DNA from 2 places in the Rubrimonas sp. genome. Region 2 is predicted to be linked to the other one. Evidence: riboswitches for the same ligand, from Rfam matches in the RefSeq annotation. Region 2 holds a riboswitch; the other holds the start of a gene.
The links. Region 2 has a riboswitch for cobalamin ahead of V7Q31_RS01100 (TonB-dependent receptor plug domain-containing protein). Riboswitches for the same ligand answer to the same signal wherever they lie in the genome.
Positions count from the first base shown of each region.

Region 1: another riboswitch for cobalamin. It lies ahead of V7Q31_RS12250 (DUF1636 domain-containing protein); the one in region 2 lies ahead of V7Q31_RS01100 (TonB-dependent receptor plug domain-containing protein).

Region 1 is NZ_DAIQNN010000052.1:11,001-20,157, reverse strand. Features, by position in the region: gene cobD (threonine-phosphate decarboxylase CobD) at 1-395, shown strand, start outside; gene V7Q31_RS12270 (cobyric acid synthase) at 375-1,820, opposite strand; gene V7Q31_RS12265 (DUF1289 domain-containing protein) at 1,825-2,712, opposite strand; gene cobO (cob(I)yrinic acid a,c-diamide adenosyltransferase) at 2,712-3,320, opposite strand; gene V7Q31_RS12255 (FecCD family ABC transporter permease) at 3,379-4,221, opposite strand; cobalamin riboswitch at 4,327-4,522, opposite strand; cobalamin riboswitch at 4,645-4,858, shown strand; gene V7Q31_RS12250 (DUF1636 domain-containing protein) at 4,946-5,341, shown strand; gene cobW (cobalamin biosynthesis protein CobW) at 5,343-6,398, shown strand; gene cobN (cobaltochelatase subunit CobN) at 6,421-9,157, shown strand, end outside.
Region 2 is NZ_DAIQNN010000002.1:70,705-79,861, forward strand. Features, by position in the region: gene V7Q31_RS01080 (FkbM family methyltransferase) at 1-140, opposite strand, end outside; gene V7Q31_RS01085 (DUF2244 domain-containing protein) at 165-713, opposite strand; gene ctaD (cytochrome c oxidase subunit I) at 730-2,355, opposite strand; gene V7Q31_RS01095 (hypothetical protein) at 2,512-3,303, opposite strand; cobalamin riboswitch at 3,525-3,737, shown strand; gene V7Q31_RS01100 (TonB-dependent receptor plug domain-containing protein) at 3,877-5,748, shown strand; gene V7Q31_RS01105 (metal ABC transporter solute-binding protein, Zn/Mn family) at 5,879-6,841, shown strand; gene V7Q31_RS01110 (metal ABC transporter ATP-binding protein) at 6,838-7,608, shown strand; gene V7Q31_RS01115 (metal ABC transporter permease) at 7,608-8,816, shown strand; gene V7Q31_RS01120 (metal ABC transporter permease) at 8,827-9,157, shown strand, end outside.

The DNA.
Region 1 (9,157 bases), on a different contig from region 2:
TCCGGCTCGGTTTTGCTCTGGGCGGGCCGACGACCACGGCGCTTCTCCGGGCGCTTGCCGGGCCCTGGTCGGTGGCAGGTCCGGCGCTCGCGATCGGGACTGCGGCGCTGGCGGATCGCGCGTGGCAGGCGGCCACGGCGGCGCGGCTTCACGCCGATGTCGCGCGGCTCTCGGAGCTTCTGGCGGAGCGCGCACGGTGGACCACGGTCGGGTCCAGCGCGCTTTTCGTAACGGTGGAAACAGGCGACGCACGGGCGGCGCAGGCTCGGCTGGCGCGGGCGCAGATCTGGACGCGCGTCTTTCCCTACAGCCGTGGCTGGCTGCGGCTCGGGCTGCCGGGCGTTGCGCTCGAATGGGAGCGACTCGAGGCCGCGTTAGCGCGCGGCGGCGAATAGCCCCTCCACGTCCAGGTGCGCCTCAACATGCGCCGCGAGCGCGTCGAGCACGGCATCCACGCCGAGATCGTAACCGCCTTGCGACGCCGCGCCGAATTCCGCGAGCCAGGCTGCGCGAAAGGCGTCATCGCGGAACATGCCGTGAAGGTAGCTGCCCGCGACGCGGCCATCGCTGCTGACTGCGCCTTCGGGCTTGCCCTCCAGAAACGCGAAGGGGCGCGCGCGATCGGGCCCTTCCGTCCGGCCGATATGGATCTCGTAGCCGTCGAACGGCAACCCCGTCGCGGCGTGGGTGGCCCGCGCTACGCTCAGGCGCTTGTCCGCGGTCATCACCGTCTCCACGTCGAGAAGGCCGAGCCCTTCCTCCGCTCCGGCCGGCCCCTCGACGCCCATCGGGTCGGCGACAAGGCGGCCCAGGATCTGATAGCCGCCGCAGATGCCGAGCGCCCGGCCGCCGCGCCGGACATGGGCGGCCAGGTCGATGTCCCATCCCTGCGCCCGCAGGAAGGCCAGATCGCCGCGCGTCGACTTCGTGCCGGGCAGGATCACCAGATCGGCGTCGCCGGGAATGGCGCGGCCCGGGCCCAGCATCGTCAGGCGCACGCCCGGCTCCTGTGCCAGAGGGTCGAGATCGTCGAAATTCGCGATCCGCGACAGGACGAGGCAGACGACGTGCAGACCCTCGGCCCGCCGCGGGGCGGCCAGGTCCATCGCATCCTCGGCCGGCAGCCTCCAGGCTTCGGAAAACCACGGAAGAACCCCGTAGCCGCGCCAGCCCGTGCGCGCCGAGATCAGGGAATAGCCGTCGTCGAACAGCCGCGGGTCGCCGCGGAACCGGTTGATCAGAAAGCCCGCGATCATCGCCGCGTCGTCCGGATCGATCACCGCCTGCGTGCCGACGATCTGCGCGATCACGCCGCCCCTGTCGATATCGCCCGCGAGGATCACCGGCGCGTCCGCCGCGCGCGCGAAGCCCATGTTGGCGATGTCGCCCTCGCGGAGGTTCACCTCCGCAGGGCTGCCCGCGCCCTCGACGAGGACGAGGTCATGGGCTGCGCGCAACCTGCCGTAACTCTCGAGCACGCTTCCCATCAGTTGGGGTTTCAGCGCCTGATACGCCCGGGCGCGCGCCGTCGTCAGGCGGCGGCCCTGCACGATCACCTGCGCGCCCACGTCGGTTTCGGGCTTCAGCAGCACCGGGTTCATGTCGGTGTGGGCGGGCAGTCCGGCAGCCACCGCCTGCAACGCCTGCGCGCGACCGATTTCGCCGCCATCCACAGTCACGGCGGCGTTGTTCGACATGTTCTGCGGCTTGAACGGCGCGACGCTGAGACCCCGCAGACGGGCCGCCCGACAGAGGCCCGCCACGAGCATGGACTTTCCCACATTGCTGCCGGTTCCCTGGATCATCAGCGCGCGGGACATGGGATCACGACGGATAGAACAGGGCCGATAGGACGTATCCCTCAGGCAGCGGCACGGTCGGCGGCGTATCGAATCCCTGCGAGATGTGTTCGGGCAGCAGGTGCGTGTGCGGCCCTGCCGGCGATGCGCCGCCTCGCGACGGAATGATCGCATCCACTTCGGCGCGCAGGCCGGGCGCCTCGATCACCCGGACGGGACTGGCCGCCAGCACGTTCCCGCCGATCAGCCCGAGGCAGGCGGGCCACGGCGCGCCGCAATGCGGCGCGATGGCTGCGGCGAGCGCGGAGTCGCAGCGGATCGTGAACCGCGCGGCGCGGCGCCCGAGGCCGAGATCGAAGCGCCGTCCGCCGGCGTCCCGCGGCAGGAGGCTCGCTTCGTCTGGTCCCAGACAGGTCAGCGCGTCGGCGCCCCTGTCCCCTGCGCGGCCCGACGGGACGGCGATCGCGATCAGGGGCGGACGGTCCGGCCGGGCGATCTCGAACGCGGTCATCCAGGACGCCGCCTCCACTTGCAGGGCGCAGCGGCGCGTCGTGAGCGTCAGCACGACGCCTTCGCGACGCGCCTCGAACGGCTCGTCGGGCTGGCGCCGCACCTCGGCGACCGCGCCGTAGACGCCCGCGACGAACGCGCCCTCGGCATCGACGAAACGCTGCGCGACGGCTTCCAGAAGCGCCGCGCCCTGCCAGTCCAGCCTACGCGTCGTAAGGCCCATCGCGGCGGCGCGCAGGGGTAGCGCGGCCCAGACCGCGGACCGAAAGGCCTCGCTGGCCCCGCCCCAGACGGCGATCTCGTCCAGCGTCCGGACGCAGCCGGTGCAGAGCCCGCGCGCCTCGTCGATGACGCAGACGCCGATGCAGGGGCTGGCGGGAGGACGTCGCGTCTGGACCGTCATCAGAACTCGACGCCCTTCTGCGCCTTCACGCCGTCCTTGAACGGATGCTTGACCAGCGTCATCTCTGTCACCAGATCGGCCGCCTCGATCAGTTCGGGCTTGGCGTTGCGTCCGGTCAGGCAGACATGGGTCATCCGGGGCTTCTGCGTCAGGAGGAAGTTCACCACCTCGTCGATGTCGAGGTAATCGTAGCGCAGCGCGATGTTGATCTCGTCCAGCAGGACGAAACCGATCGCGGGATCGAGGATCTGCGCCTTGGCGATCTCCCAGCCGTTGCGGGCGGCCGCCACGTCGCGCTCGCGGTCCTGGGTTTCCCACGTGAAGCCCTCGCCGGAGACGAAGAAGCGGCATTCCGCTGCGAAGCGGTCACGCAGCAGCGTCTTCTCGCCGGTCTCCCAGTTGCCCTTGATGAACTGGACTACGGCGCAGGGCATACCCCAGGCGATGCAGCGCATGACCATCCCGAAAGCGGACGAGCTCTTGCCCTTGCCCGAGCCGGTGTGAACGATGATTAGGCCCTTCTCCTCGGTCTTCGTCTCCATCATCTTGTCGCGCGCGGCCTTGATGCGCTTCATCTTCTCGTTGTGGCGTAGGGTCACGTCGTCCATGGGTCCCTCCTCGGGTCAGGTCTCTCGGTTGTCAGGCCGCCGCACCTCGTGCGCGGCGTCAGGGAGCGATCGGCGAAGCTCCGCCTGCATCTCTGGCGTTCCTCCGCAGGCGCAAGACGAAGAACGCCCCGCCGACGTGGCTGGTCACGATGCCGATCGGCATGTCCTCGCGGCGCATGACGGCGCGCGCGACGATCTCGGCCCGGACGAGAAAGACAGCGCCCGCGAGCATCGCGGCAGGCAAGAACCGGGCGTCGTCGCCGCCCGCGATCAGTCGCACGATATGCGGGACCGTAAGGCCTACGAAGCCGGTGACGCCGGAATAGGCGATCATGAAGCCAGTGACCAACGCTGCGACCACGAGCGCCGTCAGACGGAACTGCGCCGCCGAAATCGCCAGCGTCGCCGCGGGCTCATCCCCGATGGTCCTAGCGTTCAGCGATCCCGCCACGGTCCGGAACCGTATCGCCGCACCGGCCATCACCTGAAGCGGCCAGCCAAGATACGCCGATTGCGCCAGTCCCAGCCCTCCCGGCATCCAGAACGCCACCGTGTAGGTCGCGCGTGGATCGCCGAGTAAGATCAGGACGTTGGCCAGCTCCATCACGATGAAGGAAGCGGCGAAGCCGGTCAGGACCAGCCGGTCGACGGTGATGGCCTCGGCGAAGCTGGCGACGGCTAGCACGAACAGCGCGGACCCCGGAGCGCCTACGATCGCCAGCTGCTGAATCTTGGTCAGCCCGATGAATATGCCGGTGTTCAGTGGCGCGAGGATCGCGCCGAAGACCGCGGCTGACGAGCACGCCCTGAGCCCGAGCGGGACCGAGCGCGCCGCGCATGGACCGACGTTCGAACAGTCGCCGAACCGAGATGTCACGTCATGACTGCTGTCGCGCTGCATGCCGTGTCCTGAATGAACATGCAGGGCCGACAGGCGCGCGTCTAATCCAGGCGCTGGTCAACGCTCGGGTCACACGATCCCCCTTCCGGACGCCCCGCCCGGGTTGGTGCTTCCAAGGCGATGGCAGGTCTCCTGGCTCGCGGCTGAGGTCCGCTCCCCCCTTCCCGGACCATCGGGTCCAGTGGCTCTCGGGAACGAGCACCGCTTACAGTTGCGGGGGCAGCACCGGAATTGGGGTCGTGCCCGCACCGGTTTCCCTATTCTCCCGGAAGTTCCGGGCACCATCGATCGAACGTTAGGCCGCGTGCGATCGGCAATCAAGCCGGGTCTCGCGCCGCGCGCCCGCATCCGCCGCGCGGTTGTCGCAGGCGCGCCTCGCCATCGCCCGGCGGACCGTCACGGCTTGACACGCCGCGCTGCTCCTGAGCAACTGTCAGGGCTGGTGCCTGCGAGAGCAGGTGAAAAGGGAATGCGCCAGGTCCGGGCCGGGCCGAAGCGCAGCCGCCCCCGCGACCGTGACCGGACAGGTTGCCCGATACGCCACTGGACCCGATGGTCCGGGAAGGCAGGGCCGCCGACGGGGCCGACGGCCCCGAGATCCGCAAGCCGGGAGACCTGCCAGCGCGACGAAATGAAACCGGGCGGGGTGTTCCGGGGTCGGGTGCGCAGCCGGGAACGGCCGCGATTCCGCCGCATGCCCCGCTCTCGAACTGGCGTGGCCTGCATGCGAGACCATCCGTCGGCTGTCGAGCTTCTGGTCTGCACGCGCTGCCGCCTCGGCGACGTGACGGGGGACGAGGACGTGCGTCCGGGCGCTGTCCTGTACAGGCAGCTCGCGGACGCAGCCATTCAAGGCGTCACCGTCACGCCGGTCGAATGCCTGTCGAACTGCTCGCGAGGGTGCACGATCGCGCTCAGGGGGCCGGGCCGCTGGACCTATGTCTACGGCGGCCTTCAGCCTTGCACCGACCTCGACACGATCGCCGCGGGCGCAGACAAGTACCGTCAGGCCCCGGACGGTCTCGTGCCCTGGCGCGAACGCCCGGAGCATTTTCGCAAGAACTGCATCGCCCGCATCCCGCCGCTCGATCCTCCCGTTCGCAGCCTTGGAGAGACCTGACATGGCCGGCCTCGAGAAACTCCCCGTCACCGTCATCACCGGCTTTCTCGGATCGGGGAAGACCACCCTGATTTCGCATCTGATCAAGAACGCCGGCGGACGTCGCCTCGCCATCGTCGTCAACGAGTTCGGCGACGTCGGGGTGGACGGCGAGATCCTCAAGGGCTGCGCGATCCCCGAATGCCCGGCGGAGAACATCGTCGAGCTGTCCAATGGCTGCATCTGCTGCACCGTCGCCGACGAGTTCATTCCGACGATCGAGGCGCTGATGGCGCTCGACCCGCGCCCCGACCACATCCTGATCGAAACCTCCGGGCTCGCCCTGCCCAAGCCGCTGCTGAAGGCGTTCGACTGGCCGGACATCCGCTCGAAGATCACGGTCGACGGCGTGATCGCGCTGGCGGATTCCGAGGCGGTGGCGGCGGGACGTTTCGCGCCGAGCGTCGCGGCGGTGGACGCCCAGCGTCAAGCCGACGCCAGCATCGACCACGAGACGCCGCTCTCGGAGGTGTTCGAGGATCAGATCGCCTGCGCCGACCTCGTGCTCCTGACCAAGCCCGATCTCGCCGGGCCGGAAGGCGTCGCGGCGGCGCGGGCCTTGATCCTCGCCGAAGCCCCGCGTCCCCTGCCGATCATCGAAGTAGCCGAGGGCGCGGTGGACCCGCGAGTGATCCTCGGCCTCGGCGCGGCGGCCGAGGACGACATCGCCGCGCGCCCCTCGCACCACGACGGTGCAGACGATCACGAGCATGGCGATTTCGACAGCGTCGTGATCGACATTCCCGAGGTGGGCGACCCTGCGGACCTCGTAGCGCGGATCGTCGACCTGGCCCGGCGCCGCAATATTCTGCGGGTCAAGGGGTACGCAGCCGTTAAAGGCAAGCCAATGCGGCTTCTGGTGCAGGCGGTCGGCGCGCGGGTGCGCCACCAGTATGATCGGCCGTGGCAGGACGGCGCGCCTCGGCATGGCCGCCTCGTCGTCATCGCCGAGCATGGCGACATCGACGCGGACGCGATCCAGGGCATCCTGTTCCAACCTGCCGCCGCGGCTGAATAAGCCGAAAGAAAGACCACACGGCATGCACGTCATCTTCCGCGAAAGCCACGGGCTCGACGACGACGGGACGCCGGTCGACCTGGCTCAGAGCCCCGCCGATCTGGTGGTTCTGTCGCTGTCCGACAGCGATCTCGGCGCTTTCGCGGAGGGCTGGCGTCGGGGCGGCGGTCGGCAGGGCCGGCTTCCCACGCTGAGGCTCGCCAATCTGGCGGCGCTCAAGCACCCGCTCTCGGTGGACACCTATGTCGAGCAGACCCTGAACGGCGCGAAGGGCGTTCTGATCCGGCTCATCGGCGGCGTGCCCTACTGGCCGTACGGCCTTCAGCAGGTCGAGACGCTGGCGCGGGCGCGGGGGATGGCTCTGGCCGTCTTGCCCGCCGACGGGCGGCCCGATCCCCGCCTCGACGCCGTATCGACCGTCCCGATCTCCACTCTGCGCCGTCTGGCGCATCTCTGCGACACCGGCGGCGCGGTGGCGGCCCAGGCGGCGCTGGCGCAGCTCGCGTTGGCGGCCGGCCTCTATGTCGGCCCGGTCACCGGCTCCAAGGCCCTTCCCGAGGTCGGCGCGTGGACGCCGGAGGACGGACCAGCCTGTCCGGCGCCTGCCGCGTTGCAGGTGGACGCCGCGCGTCTCGTCCTCGTCGTCTTCTATCGCTCTTACCTCGTCGCGGCCGACACGGCGCCGATCGAGGCGCTGTTCGTCGCACTGCGCGAACGGGGGCTTCGCGTCCTGGGGCTGTTCGCGCCGTCGCTCAAGGCGCCGGGCGCGCGCGAATGGCTTGCGCGCCAGATCGCACACCTCGCGCCGGCCGCGATCGTCAACGCGACTTCCTTCTCCGGGCGAGGCGACGCGGCGGGATCGCCGCTCGACGCCGCCGAGGCGCCGGTTTTTCAGGTGGCGCTGGCCACGTCGACGCATACGGCCTGGGCTGGCTCGTCACGTGGCTTGTCGCCTGCCGACCTCGCCATGCATGTCGTCCTGCCCGAGGTCGACGGGCGCATCTTCGCCGGCGTCGCGTCGTTCAAGCAGGCTGCCGCTCGCGACGCGGACCTGCAATTCGCGCGCGTTGCGCATGTCCCCGCGCCGGACCGCATCGAGGCCATTGCCGATCGGGTGGCGGGGTGGCGTCGGCTCGCCGCGGCCGGCCCCGCGGACCGCCGCGTGGCGCTCGTGCTCTCGACCTATCCCGGTCGGGCCTGGAACATGGCCCATGCCGTGGGGCTCGACGCGATAGCCTCGGCGGAGGCGATCCTCGACGATATGCGGGACGCGGGCTATGCGGTCGCCGAAGCCGCGCCGCTGGCGCAGGCGTTGGCGACGGTCCGGATCCACTGGCCTATGGCGGCCTACCGGGCGGCGCTGGCCAGTCTGCCCGTGGCCCTGCGCGACGATCTTCATCGGGCCTGGGGCGAACCCGAGAGCGATCCCGACGCCGGGCCCGACGGCTTCGGCTTCGCAGCAATCCGCCGCGGAATGGCGCTCGTGGCGTTGCAGCCCGAACGCGGCGCAGCGCCGACGCGGGACGCCGAATACCACGATCTCTCCAGGGTCCCGCGCCACGCCTATGTCGCGTTCTATATCTGGCTCCGAGGCGAGGTGGACGCTCTCGTGCACGTCGGCGCCCACGGCACGCTCGAATGGCTGCCGGGTAAATCGGTCGCCCTGTCGGCGACATGCTGGCCCGAGGCGCTGATCGGCGATCTGCCAGTGATCTATCCCTTCATCGTCAACGACCCCGGCGAAGCGGCGCAGGCCAAGCGCCGGATCGGCGCGGTGACGCTGGGTCACATTCCGCCGCCGCTGCGTCCCTCGGGAACGCCGCACCGCCTCGCCCGGCTCGAGGCCTTGCTCGACGAGTTCTCCAATGCGGACGGGCTCGACCCGAAACGGCGCGACCGGTTGATCGGGGATATCCGCGACGAGGCTGAGGCGTTGGGGGTGGCGCAGGACCTCGGCCTCGCGGCCGACGCCTGTCCGTCCGAGACGATCACGCGGATCGATCGCTTCGTCTGCGACGTCAAGGAAACCCAGTTCGGCGAGGGGCTTCACGTCTGGGGCCGGGCGCCGCGGTGCGGCGCGCCGTTCGATGCAGCCGCCTCGGCGGCCGCCGAGCGGCGCGCCCTGGTCCGGGCGCTAGCGGGCCGGCGGATCGAGGCGGGCCCGTCGGGGTCGCCCTACCGGGACCGGACGGACGTGCTGCCCACCGGCCGCAACCTCTTCACGACGGACCCACGCAGCGTGCCGACGCGCGCGGCCTACAAGCAGGGCCGCCTGCTGGCCGACGAACTGGTTCGCCGCCACCTGCAGGACCACGGCGACTGGCCGAAGAGCGTGGTCGTCGATCTCTGGGGGTCGGCGACCATGCGAACCGCCGGCGAGGACTTCGCCATGGCGCTGGCGCTTCTCGGGGTCCGTCCGGTCTGGGACGAAGGCTCCGAGCGCGTATCGGGCATCGAGATTACGCCGATCGCCGAGCTCGACCGGCCTCGCATCGATGTGACGTTGAGGGTGTCGGGCCTGTTCAGGGATGTCTTTCCGACCCTGTCGGCGCTGTTCCAGACCGCCGTGCGCGCGCTCGGTCGCCGCGACGAGACGCCAGACTGGAATCCCTATGTGGGCCGAGACGGCGCGCGAGTCTACGGCCCGGCGCCCGGTCGGTTCGGGCTCGGCATGGGGGAGACGCTCGGCGCCTACGGCGCGGAGGGGCGCCGCGCCGCCGGGGAGGCGTGGCTCGCCGCGTCCGCCTGGGCGCTCGACG
Region 2 (9,157 bases):
TCCGCCAGCAGCGCCAGCGTCTCCGGCTCCCACGCCCCGGAGGCGAATCGCTCCCAGAACGCGCCCTCGCGCGCCGCATCGACCGTGAAGCCGCGCCCGAGCCGCTCGATCCGCCTCGGAACAGGCGCCGGATCGCTCACGCCGGGCCCCTCACGCCGAGCCCCTCACGCCGGCGCCGCCGCGCGCGCCCGCGCCAGCGCCCCGCGCAACTCCTCCGCCAGCGCGGTCCGCTCCTCGGGCGTCAGGAACGCGCCGAGTTCGATGGTGCGCCCGCCGCCCTTCAGCGTCAGATACCGCTCCATCGCCCGCGTGTCGGTCAGCTCCAGCGTCACCCAGTAGGGATTGGCCGCCCAGCGCCGCACGCGCCCCTTCGGCTCGCGCCGCTCCACCGCCATCAGGTCCGGCCAGATGCGCACATCCTCGCGCAGCCGGCCCGCCCGGTAATTCATCTCGATCATCGCATAGACCAGCCCCAGCGCCCCGATCAGGAAGGGCGAGAGCGCCCAGGCGACCGGCGTGCCCCACACCGACAGCAGCGGGATCGCGAGACCGACCCCGAGGCAGAGCATCACCCAGCCGAAGCCCCGCCGGCTGAGCGAGCGGTGCGGCCAGAGCGTCGCCGCATAGAGCGGCGGGTCGCGCCGCTCGAAGGGGTCTGAGACGTGTGCGGCCGGAGGGGCGCCCCCTCCGGCCGAGTCGCGGTCCTGGCTCATGCGCGGATCATGGCGCTCAGTGATGGCCCTTGTCCCACTGCGCCTGAGTGGGCAGCGTCTCGAAAGTGTGCTCGGGCGGGGGGTTGGAGAGGGTCCATTCCAGCGTGTCCGCGCCGCCGCCCCAATAGTTCGGCTCGACGATGCGCTCCCCCCTCGTCAGCGTGTGCCACACGATCCACAGGAAGAACACGAAAGAGCCGATCGAGATGAACGCGCCGATGGACGACACATAGTTCCACAGCGCGAACGCCTCCGGATAGTCGATGTAGCGCCGCGGCATCCCCGCCCGCCCAAGGAAGTGCTGCGGGAAGAAGGTGATGTTGGCGCCGATGAACATCGTCCAGAAGTGGACGCGGCCGGCCCATTCCGGATACTGCCGCCCCGACATCTTGCCGATCCAGTAGTAGATGCCGGCGAAGATGCAGAACACCGCGCCGAGGCTCATCACGTAGTGGAAATGCGCCACGACGTAATAGGTGTCGTGATAGGCGCGGTCCACGCCCGCCTGGCTCAGCACGATCCCGGTCACGCCGCCGATGGTGAACAGGAAGATGAAGCCCAGCGCCCAGAGCATCGGCGTCTTGAACTCGATGGACCCGCCCCACATCGTGGCGATCCACGTGAACACCTTCACGCCCGTCGGCACCGCGATGACCATGGTGGCGAGCATGAAATAGGCCTGCGCGTCGGCGCTCATGCCCACCGTGTACATGTGGTGCGCCCAGACGACGAAGCCGAGCACGCCGATGGCGATCATCGCCCATACCATCCCCAGATAGCCGAAGATCGGCTTGTTCGAGAAGGTCGAGACGATGTGGCTGATGATCCCGAAGCCCGGCACGATGAGAATATAGACTTCCGGGTGCCCGAAGAACCACAGGATGTGCTGGTACAGCACCGGGTCGCCGCCGCCCGCCGGGTCGAAAAAGGTCGTGCCGAAATTGCGGTCGGTCAGCAGCATGGTGATCGCGCCCGCCAGAACGGGGAGCGACAGCAGGATCAGGAAGGCGGTGACGAAGATCGACCAGGCGAAGAGCGGCACCTTGAACAGCGTCATCCCCGGCGCGCGCATGTTCAGGAAGGTCGTGATGATGTTGATCGCGCCGAGGATCGACGACGCGCCCGAAAGGTGCACCGCGAAGATCGCCAGATCCATCGCCATGCCCGGCGAGCCATAGGTCGAGAGCGGCGCGTAGAGCACCCAGCCGGCCTGCACCCCGCCATCCATGAAGACGGCGAGCACGGCGAGCGAGGCGCCGGCGACGAACAGCCAGTAGCTGAGATTGTTCAGCCGCGGGAACGCCATGTCCGGCGCGCCGATCATCAGCGGCATGAAGTAGTTGCCGAAGCCGCCGAACAGCGCCGGGATGACCACGAAGAACATCATCAGGATGCCGTGGCCGGTGATCAGCACGTTCCAGAGCGCGCCGTCGGGCGTCCCGTCCTCGGTCAGCATGTACTGCACGCCCGGCTCCATGAGCTCGAGCCGCATGTAGCCGGTCATCGCCACCGAGATCGCGCCGAGCAGGCCCGCCGTCACGAGGTAGAGGATGCCGATGTCCTTGTGGTTCACCGAGCAGAACCACCGGGTGAAGAACCCGCTCTGGTGATGCTCGCCGTGATGCGCCGCAGCGTCGGCCATTGCCCGCTCCCGAAATGTGCAATTCGCAACCGATTTAACGCCGAAGCGTCGGCCCGGTCCACCGTCCGCGCCTGTTTCGCGCGCGCCGCAGGGCGTGACCCTCCGACGCAGGTCGGAGTTGACAGACGTCAATGCGGGGTTCGGGGCGCCGCCGGTTCAGGCGGCGGAGGCGACCGGGGCGTAGGCGGGCGCGCTGCGCTCGCCGGAGCGCGGCCGCTTGACGATTGCGAAATCGGCGACGCCGCGCAGCGCGTCGGTGCGCGGATGGTCGCAGGCCGGCAAGCCGTAGACCGCGGTGCGCAGGCCGCGCGCGGCGGCGAAGTCGATCAGCTCCTCGCGGTGGAACAGCCGGTGCACGCACATCCCGTCCACCCCGCGCGGCAACCGCGCCGCCAGCCGGTCCTTGCAGATCAGTTTGACGTTGATGTTGTGGCGGTTGGGTTTGTCGAGCTTGGGAACGAAGCCGCGCGCCGAGGTGATGAAGGGGAAGGAATTGCAGATGTAAAGGTCGCGCAACCGCCCCCGCGGCGTGCGCCGCAGAAAGATCGGCGCGACGCAGAACAGGATCAGCGCGCCGGGCAACGCCGCCCGGATCGTCGCGACTTCGTCGGCGCGCCAGCAGGCGAAGGCGACGTCGAAACGCGGACGTTCGCGGGCGACGGCCTCGGCGGCGCGGCCCGCCGCGTCGACGGTCTTGACGTCGAGCAGCAGCGTCTGCAGATGCGGCGCGATCTCGCCCAGAAGGCCGACCGCGTCGCGCAGCGGCTTGCGCGGATCGCGCGGCGCGCCCGAGCGGGCGCGGAACACCGGGGAATGATGGATCACCGCCTCGCCGGTCTCGTCGCAGCGAATGTCGAGTTCCGCCCCTTGGACCCCGTGCAGACGCCTGCGGTCGACCTGCCTGAGTTCGGCGGCGTCGTCGTAAAGGCGATGGGCGATCAGCTGCATGAGCCCTTGAGTCCGAACCGCGATCGCACCCGACCGCCTATTCTTGCACTGTTTGGATACAGCGTGCCGTCCGATATGTAAAGATTTTATTCCTCAAGTCACGCCTGTATAAAATAATTCACAATGCTGTCCGATGACTGTCGTATTCATGAAGACGGCAGGCATCTGCGACACAAGGCTGCGTAATGGGGCGCGGCGATTGACGCCGCAACGGTCCGGCGCGAAAGTCCTCCCGTTCTGGTTCCGCGTCGTCGCAGGGCGGCCGGATGAAAAGGGAACGCGGTGAGGCCCCGCATCGGGGCGGAATCCGCGGCTGCCCCCGCAACTGTGAGCGGCGAGCCTGCTCCCGCACGCCACTGGCCCTCAGGGCCGGGAAGGTGGAGCGAAGGCGACGACCCGCGAGCCAGGAGACCTGCCGGAACATCGTCACCCACCTTGGGCGCGGGGCGCGCCCCGGGGCGGATCCTCCGCAGCGGTGATTCCGATGGCCGGTTTCCGGACGCGGCGTCGTCGCGCCCTCCGGCTGCGTGCAACCGTCGCCGGAGCAGCCTCCGGCGCGCAGAGGAGGCGCAGATGCGCGCATCTTCCCTGATCGCGGCCGTCGCCGCGAGCTTCACCCTGTCATATCCCGCCCTCGGCCAGACGCCCGTTCTGCTCGACGAGATCGTGGTCGGCGGCGGTCTCGCCCCTGTGGCGGCGCAGAGCTACGCCCGCGCCGCCACCATCGTCACCGGCGAGGAGCTGCGCGCGCGCGGCATCTCCCGCCTCGTCGACGCTTTGCGCGGAACCCCCGGCGTTTCGGTCAGCCGCGTCGGCGGTCCGGGCGGCGAGACCTCGGTGCGCATCCGGGGGTCCGAAAGCAACCATGTGCTGGTGCTGATCGACGGCGTCGAAGCCGCCGGCGCGGCCACGGCGTTCGACTTCTCGCGCCTTTCCGCCGACGAGGTCGAGCGCGTCGAAGTGCTGCGCGGGCCGCAGGCGGCCGTCTACGGCGCCGGCGCCACGGCCGGCGTTATCAACATCATAACCCGCGGCGGCGCCGGGGCGGACGGTCTGCGGACCTTCGGCTTCGCCGAGGCCGGGACCAACCCGTCGGGCGGCGTCGGCGCGGGGCTCGAATATGGCGGCCCGCGCGGCGCCGGCGCGCTGTCGCTGACCTTCCGCGACGATGCGGGCTGGGACGCGCGGGGCGGCGGCTCGGGCGACGACGACGGCGCGCAGGCGCTCGTGTTCAACGCCCGCGGCGGCGTCTCGCTGACCGACGAGATCGGCCTGCGCGGGTCGTTCCGCTATGTCGACCGCGAGGGCGAGTTCGACAATTCCCGCGCCGACCAGCGCGGCGAGAATGACGGGCGCGACCTGTTCGCCGGGCTCGCCGCCGACTGGGCGATGCTGGACGGCGCGCTGGTGCACACGCCGAGCGTCTCCTACGCCTTCAGCGACACCGACACCCGGACGTTCTCCTTCGACCCGTCCTTCAACGACGAGGACACGCTGAAGGCGGGCTACCAGCTCGCCTACAGCTTCGGCCCCGCCCGCGCGCATACGGTGATCGGCGCTCTGCAATACAAGCGCGAGGGCTTCGAGAACGGGTTCGTCGCCGGGGGCGAGCGGTCGCGCGACGAGATCGGCTATGTGCTCGACTATCGCGCCCAGATCACCGAGGCGCTCTTCGTGCAGGCCGGCGCACGCTACGACGACAACGAGGAGTTCGACGATTTCCTCAGCTGGTCGCTGTCGGCCTCCTATCAGATCTTCGACACGGGCACGCGGCTGCGCGCCTCGGTGGGCCGGGCGCAGACCAATCCGGACTTCTTCCAGCAGTTCGGCTTCATCTTCGGAACTTTCGAGGGCAACCCCGACCTCAAGCCGGAGCGCAATTTCGGCTGGGACGTCGGCGTCGACCAGACGTTCTGGGGCGGGCGGGCGCTGATCTCGGCCACCTATTTCGACGAGAGCCTCGAGGACGAGATCGTCTCGGTCGGCCTCGGCGGCGGCGTGCAGTCGGTGGGCAATCTCGACGACGACAGCACGCGGCGCGGCGTGGAGCTTTCCGGCAGCGTGGCGCCGATCGACGGGCTGACGCTCGGCGCGAGCTACACCTGGCTCGACGCCGAGGACGACGCGGGGGCTCAGGAAATCCGCCGCCCCGAGCACAGCGGCGCCGTCTCGGCCCGCTACCGCTTCCTCGAGGGCCGCGCCCATGTCGGGGGCGAGGCGGTGTTCGCGGCGGAGACCACGGACAGCGATTTCTCGACCTTCCCCGCGAGCACGGTCGACCTCGACGATTACGTCGTGATCAATCTCGACGCGGGCTATCGGGTGACCGAGCAGGTCGAGCTTTACGGGGCCGTGCGCAACCTGTTCGACGCCGACTACGAGGAGGTGTTCGGCTATCGCGCCGAGCCGCTGACTGCGCTGGTCGGTCTGCGCGCGTCGTTCTGAGCGAGGGGCGGCGCGCGCGGAGGCGATGCGCGCGCCGCATTCTTGCGAAACGTTCGCAAAACCATTGCATCGGCCGCCGGCTCGTGCTACCTGAGAATGCGTATCAGTTTCCTTCCAGGAGCAGCGCCGCATGTCCCTCTCCCGCCGCCGTTTCCTTGGGACCGTCGTCGCGAGCGCGGCGCTGCGGTCGACCGGAGCCGCCGCAAGTCCCGTCCTGACCGTTGCGGCGACGACCGGCATGGTCGCGGACGCCGCGCGCGTCGTCGGCGGCGACCGCGTCGCCGTTCAGGCGCTGATGGGGCCCGGCGTCGACCCCCACTCCTTCCGCCAGACCCGCAGCGACATCGCCGCGATGACGCGCGCCGACCTCGTGCTGTGGCACGGGCTCTATCTGGAGGCGCAGCTCGAGGGCTTCCTGCTCGACCTCGCCGCGCGCAAGCCGGTGGCCGCGCTCGGCGAGGCGGTTCCGCGGTCGCGCCTGCTGGAGGACCCGGAGGCGCCCGGGCGTTTCGATCCGCACATCTGGATGGACCCGCGCCTCTGGGCGTTCGCCGTCGACGGCGCGCGCCGTGCGCTGACCGAGGTCGATCCCGACGGCGCCGAGACCTATGGGCGCAACGCGATGCGCCATCACGAGGAGATCGCGGCGCTCGCCGATTACGCCGACGCGGCCCTCGGCTCGGTGCCGCAGGAGGCGCGGGTGCTCGTCACCTCGCACGACGCCTTCGGCTATCTGGGCGCGGCCTGGGGGTTCGAGGTGCTCGGCGTGCAGGGCATCTCGACCGAGGCCGAGGCCGGGCTCGCCCGCATCGAGGACCTTGTGAAGACGCTCGTCTCCCGCCGCATCGGCGCGGTGTTCGTCGAGACCTCCGTCTCGCCGCGCAATCTGCAGGCGCTGGTGGAGGGGGCGGCTGCGCAGGGCCACGAAGTGCGCATCGGCGGCGAGCTGTTCTCCGACGCGATGGGGCCGGAGGGGACCTATGAGGGGACCTATGTCGGCATGATCGACCACAATGTCACGACCATCGCCCGCGCGCTCGGCGGTCAGGCGCCGGCGGCGGGGCTCAACGGGTTGCTGAGGGCGCAGGGATGAGCGCGGAGTTGCGCCTCGCTTCGGGCGGCGCCCCGGCGCCCGAGACGGTCCACCCGCTCAGCGTGCGGGGGCTGACGGTGGCCTATGGCGACGCGCCGGCGGTGTTCTCGGTCGACGCGGATTTCCCGGCGGGGACGATGACCGCCATCGTCGGGCCGAACGGCGCCGGCAAGTCGAGCTTCCTCAAGGGCGCGCTGGGGGTGGTGAAGCCGCTCTCGGGCGAGGTGCGGGCCTTCGGCGGGCCGCTGTCGCGCGCGCGCCGGCGCATCGCCTATGTGCCGCAGCGCGCCAGCGTGGACTGGGAGTTCCCCGCCCGCGCCATCGACGTCGCCGCGATGGGGCTCTATGCGCGGCTCGGGCCGTTCCGGCTGGCGGGGCGGGGCGATCTCGACATCGCGCGCGCGGCGCTATCCCGCGTCGGCATGGAGCGGCTGGCGGAGCGCCAGATCGGCGAGCTGTCGGGCGGGCAGCAGCAGCGGGTCTTCATCGCGCGGGCGCTGGCGCAGGGCGCCGACCTCTACCTGCTCGACGAGCCTTTCGCGGGGGTGGACGCCGCGACCGAAAAGGCGCTGGTCGAAGTGCTGAAGGGGCTCGCGGCGGAGGGGCGCATGGTGGTCTGCGTGCATCACGACCTGTCGACGTTGCAGGCCTATTTCGACCGGGTGCTGATGATCAACCTGCGCAAGATCGCCGAAGGCACGGTGGCCGAGACGGCGACGCCGGAGAACCTTCGCCTGACCTATGGCGGGGCCGCGCAGGCCGCCTGATGGACCTCTCCGCGCTCCTCGCCGCGCTGACCTTCTCCGCCGGCTACAACACCGCCGTCGTGACGCTGGGCGCGGCGCTGCTGGGGGCTGCGGCGGGCGGGGCGGGCGTGTTCGCGCTGCTGCGCCGGCGCGCGCTGATCTCGGACGCGCTCGGCCATGCGACGCTGCCGGGCGTCGCGCTCGCCTTTCTGGCGATGGCCGCGCTGGGCGGCGACGGGCGCGATCTCGCCGGGCTTATGCTGGGCGCGGCGCTGTCGGCCGCGCTCGGGCTGGCCGCGATCGGCTGGATCGTGCGGCGCACGCGATTGAGCGAGGACGCGGCCATCGGCGCGGTGCTCTCAGGCTTTTTCGGCCTCGGCGTGGTGTTGCTCACCGTCGTGCAGTCGGTCCCGCTGGGGCGGCAGGCGGGGCTGGAGGGCTTCCTGCTCGGAGCGGCCTCGGCGATGCTACGCGCGGAAGCCGAGCTTGCGGCGATGGCGGCGGCGGTCGCCGGGGCGGCGGTGCTGGCGCTGCGCCGCCCGATGACGCTGGTCGCCTTCGACGAGGGGCACGCCGCGACGCTCGGCGTGCCGGTGCGCGCGGTGGATGGCGCGATCATGGCGCTGGCGCTGGGCGTGACGGTGATCGGCCTCAAGATCGTGGGGCTCGTGCTGGTGGTGGCGCTGCTGATCGTCCCGCCGGTCACGGCGCGTTTCTGGACCGACCGGATCGACGCGATGCTGGCGCTGTCGGCGGCGTTCGGCGCGGTCGCGGGCTGGGTGGGCGCGGCGCTGTCGGCGGCGGGGCCCGCGCTGCCGACCGGGCCGCTGATCGTGCTGACGGCCTTCGCGCTGTTCGCCGCCTCGATGGCGGTCGCGCCGCGGCGGGGCGCGCTCGCTGCGGCGCTGCGGCGGCGGCGGTTTCAGCGCCGGGCGCATCTGCGGCAAGGGCTGCTCGCGCTTGGGCGCGGCGAGCCGATTCTCGACGCCGACACGCTGCGCGCGCTGCGCCGCGCCCGGCTGATCCGACGCGACGGCGCGCCCACCGAAGCCGGCTGCGCGGGCGCCGCGCGCGCCCTGCGGGACGAGGCCCGCTGGGCCGAGGCGCGCCGCGATCCGGGCGGCATGGCGGCGGGGTTCGACGGCCTCTCGCCCATCGAGACCGCCCTGACCGCCGACCAGATCGCCGAGCTCGACCGGCGGCTGGGCCCGCCCCGAGAAGCGACATGAGCGCGGCGGCATGATGGGCGCGGAATTCGTCCAGCTCAGCCTCGCGCCGCTGCTGATCGGCGCGCTCGCGGCGACGGTCTGCGCGCTGCCGGGCAATTTCCTGCTGCTGCGCCGGCAGGCGCTGATCGGCGACGCGATGAGCCATGTCGTGCTGCCGGGCGTGGTGGCGGGGTTCCTGCTGAGCGGCGGAACCTCGACGCTCGCGATGCTGCTCGGCGCGACCGCCGCCGCTCTGGTCGCCGCCGGCGCCATCGAGCTGGTGCGCCGGCTGGGCCGGGTCGAGCCCGGCGCCGCGATGGGGGTGGTCTTCACCGCGATGTTCGCGGGCGGGGTGCTGCTGC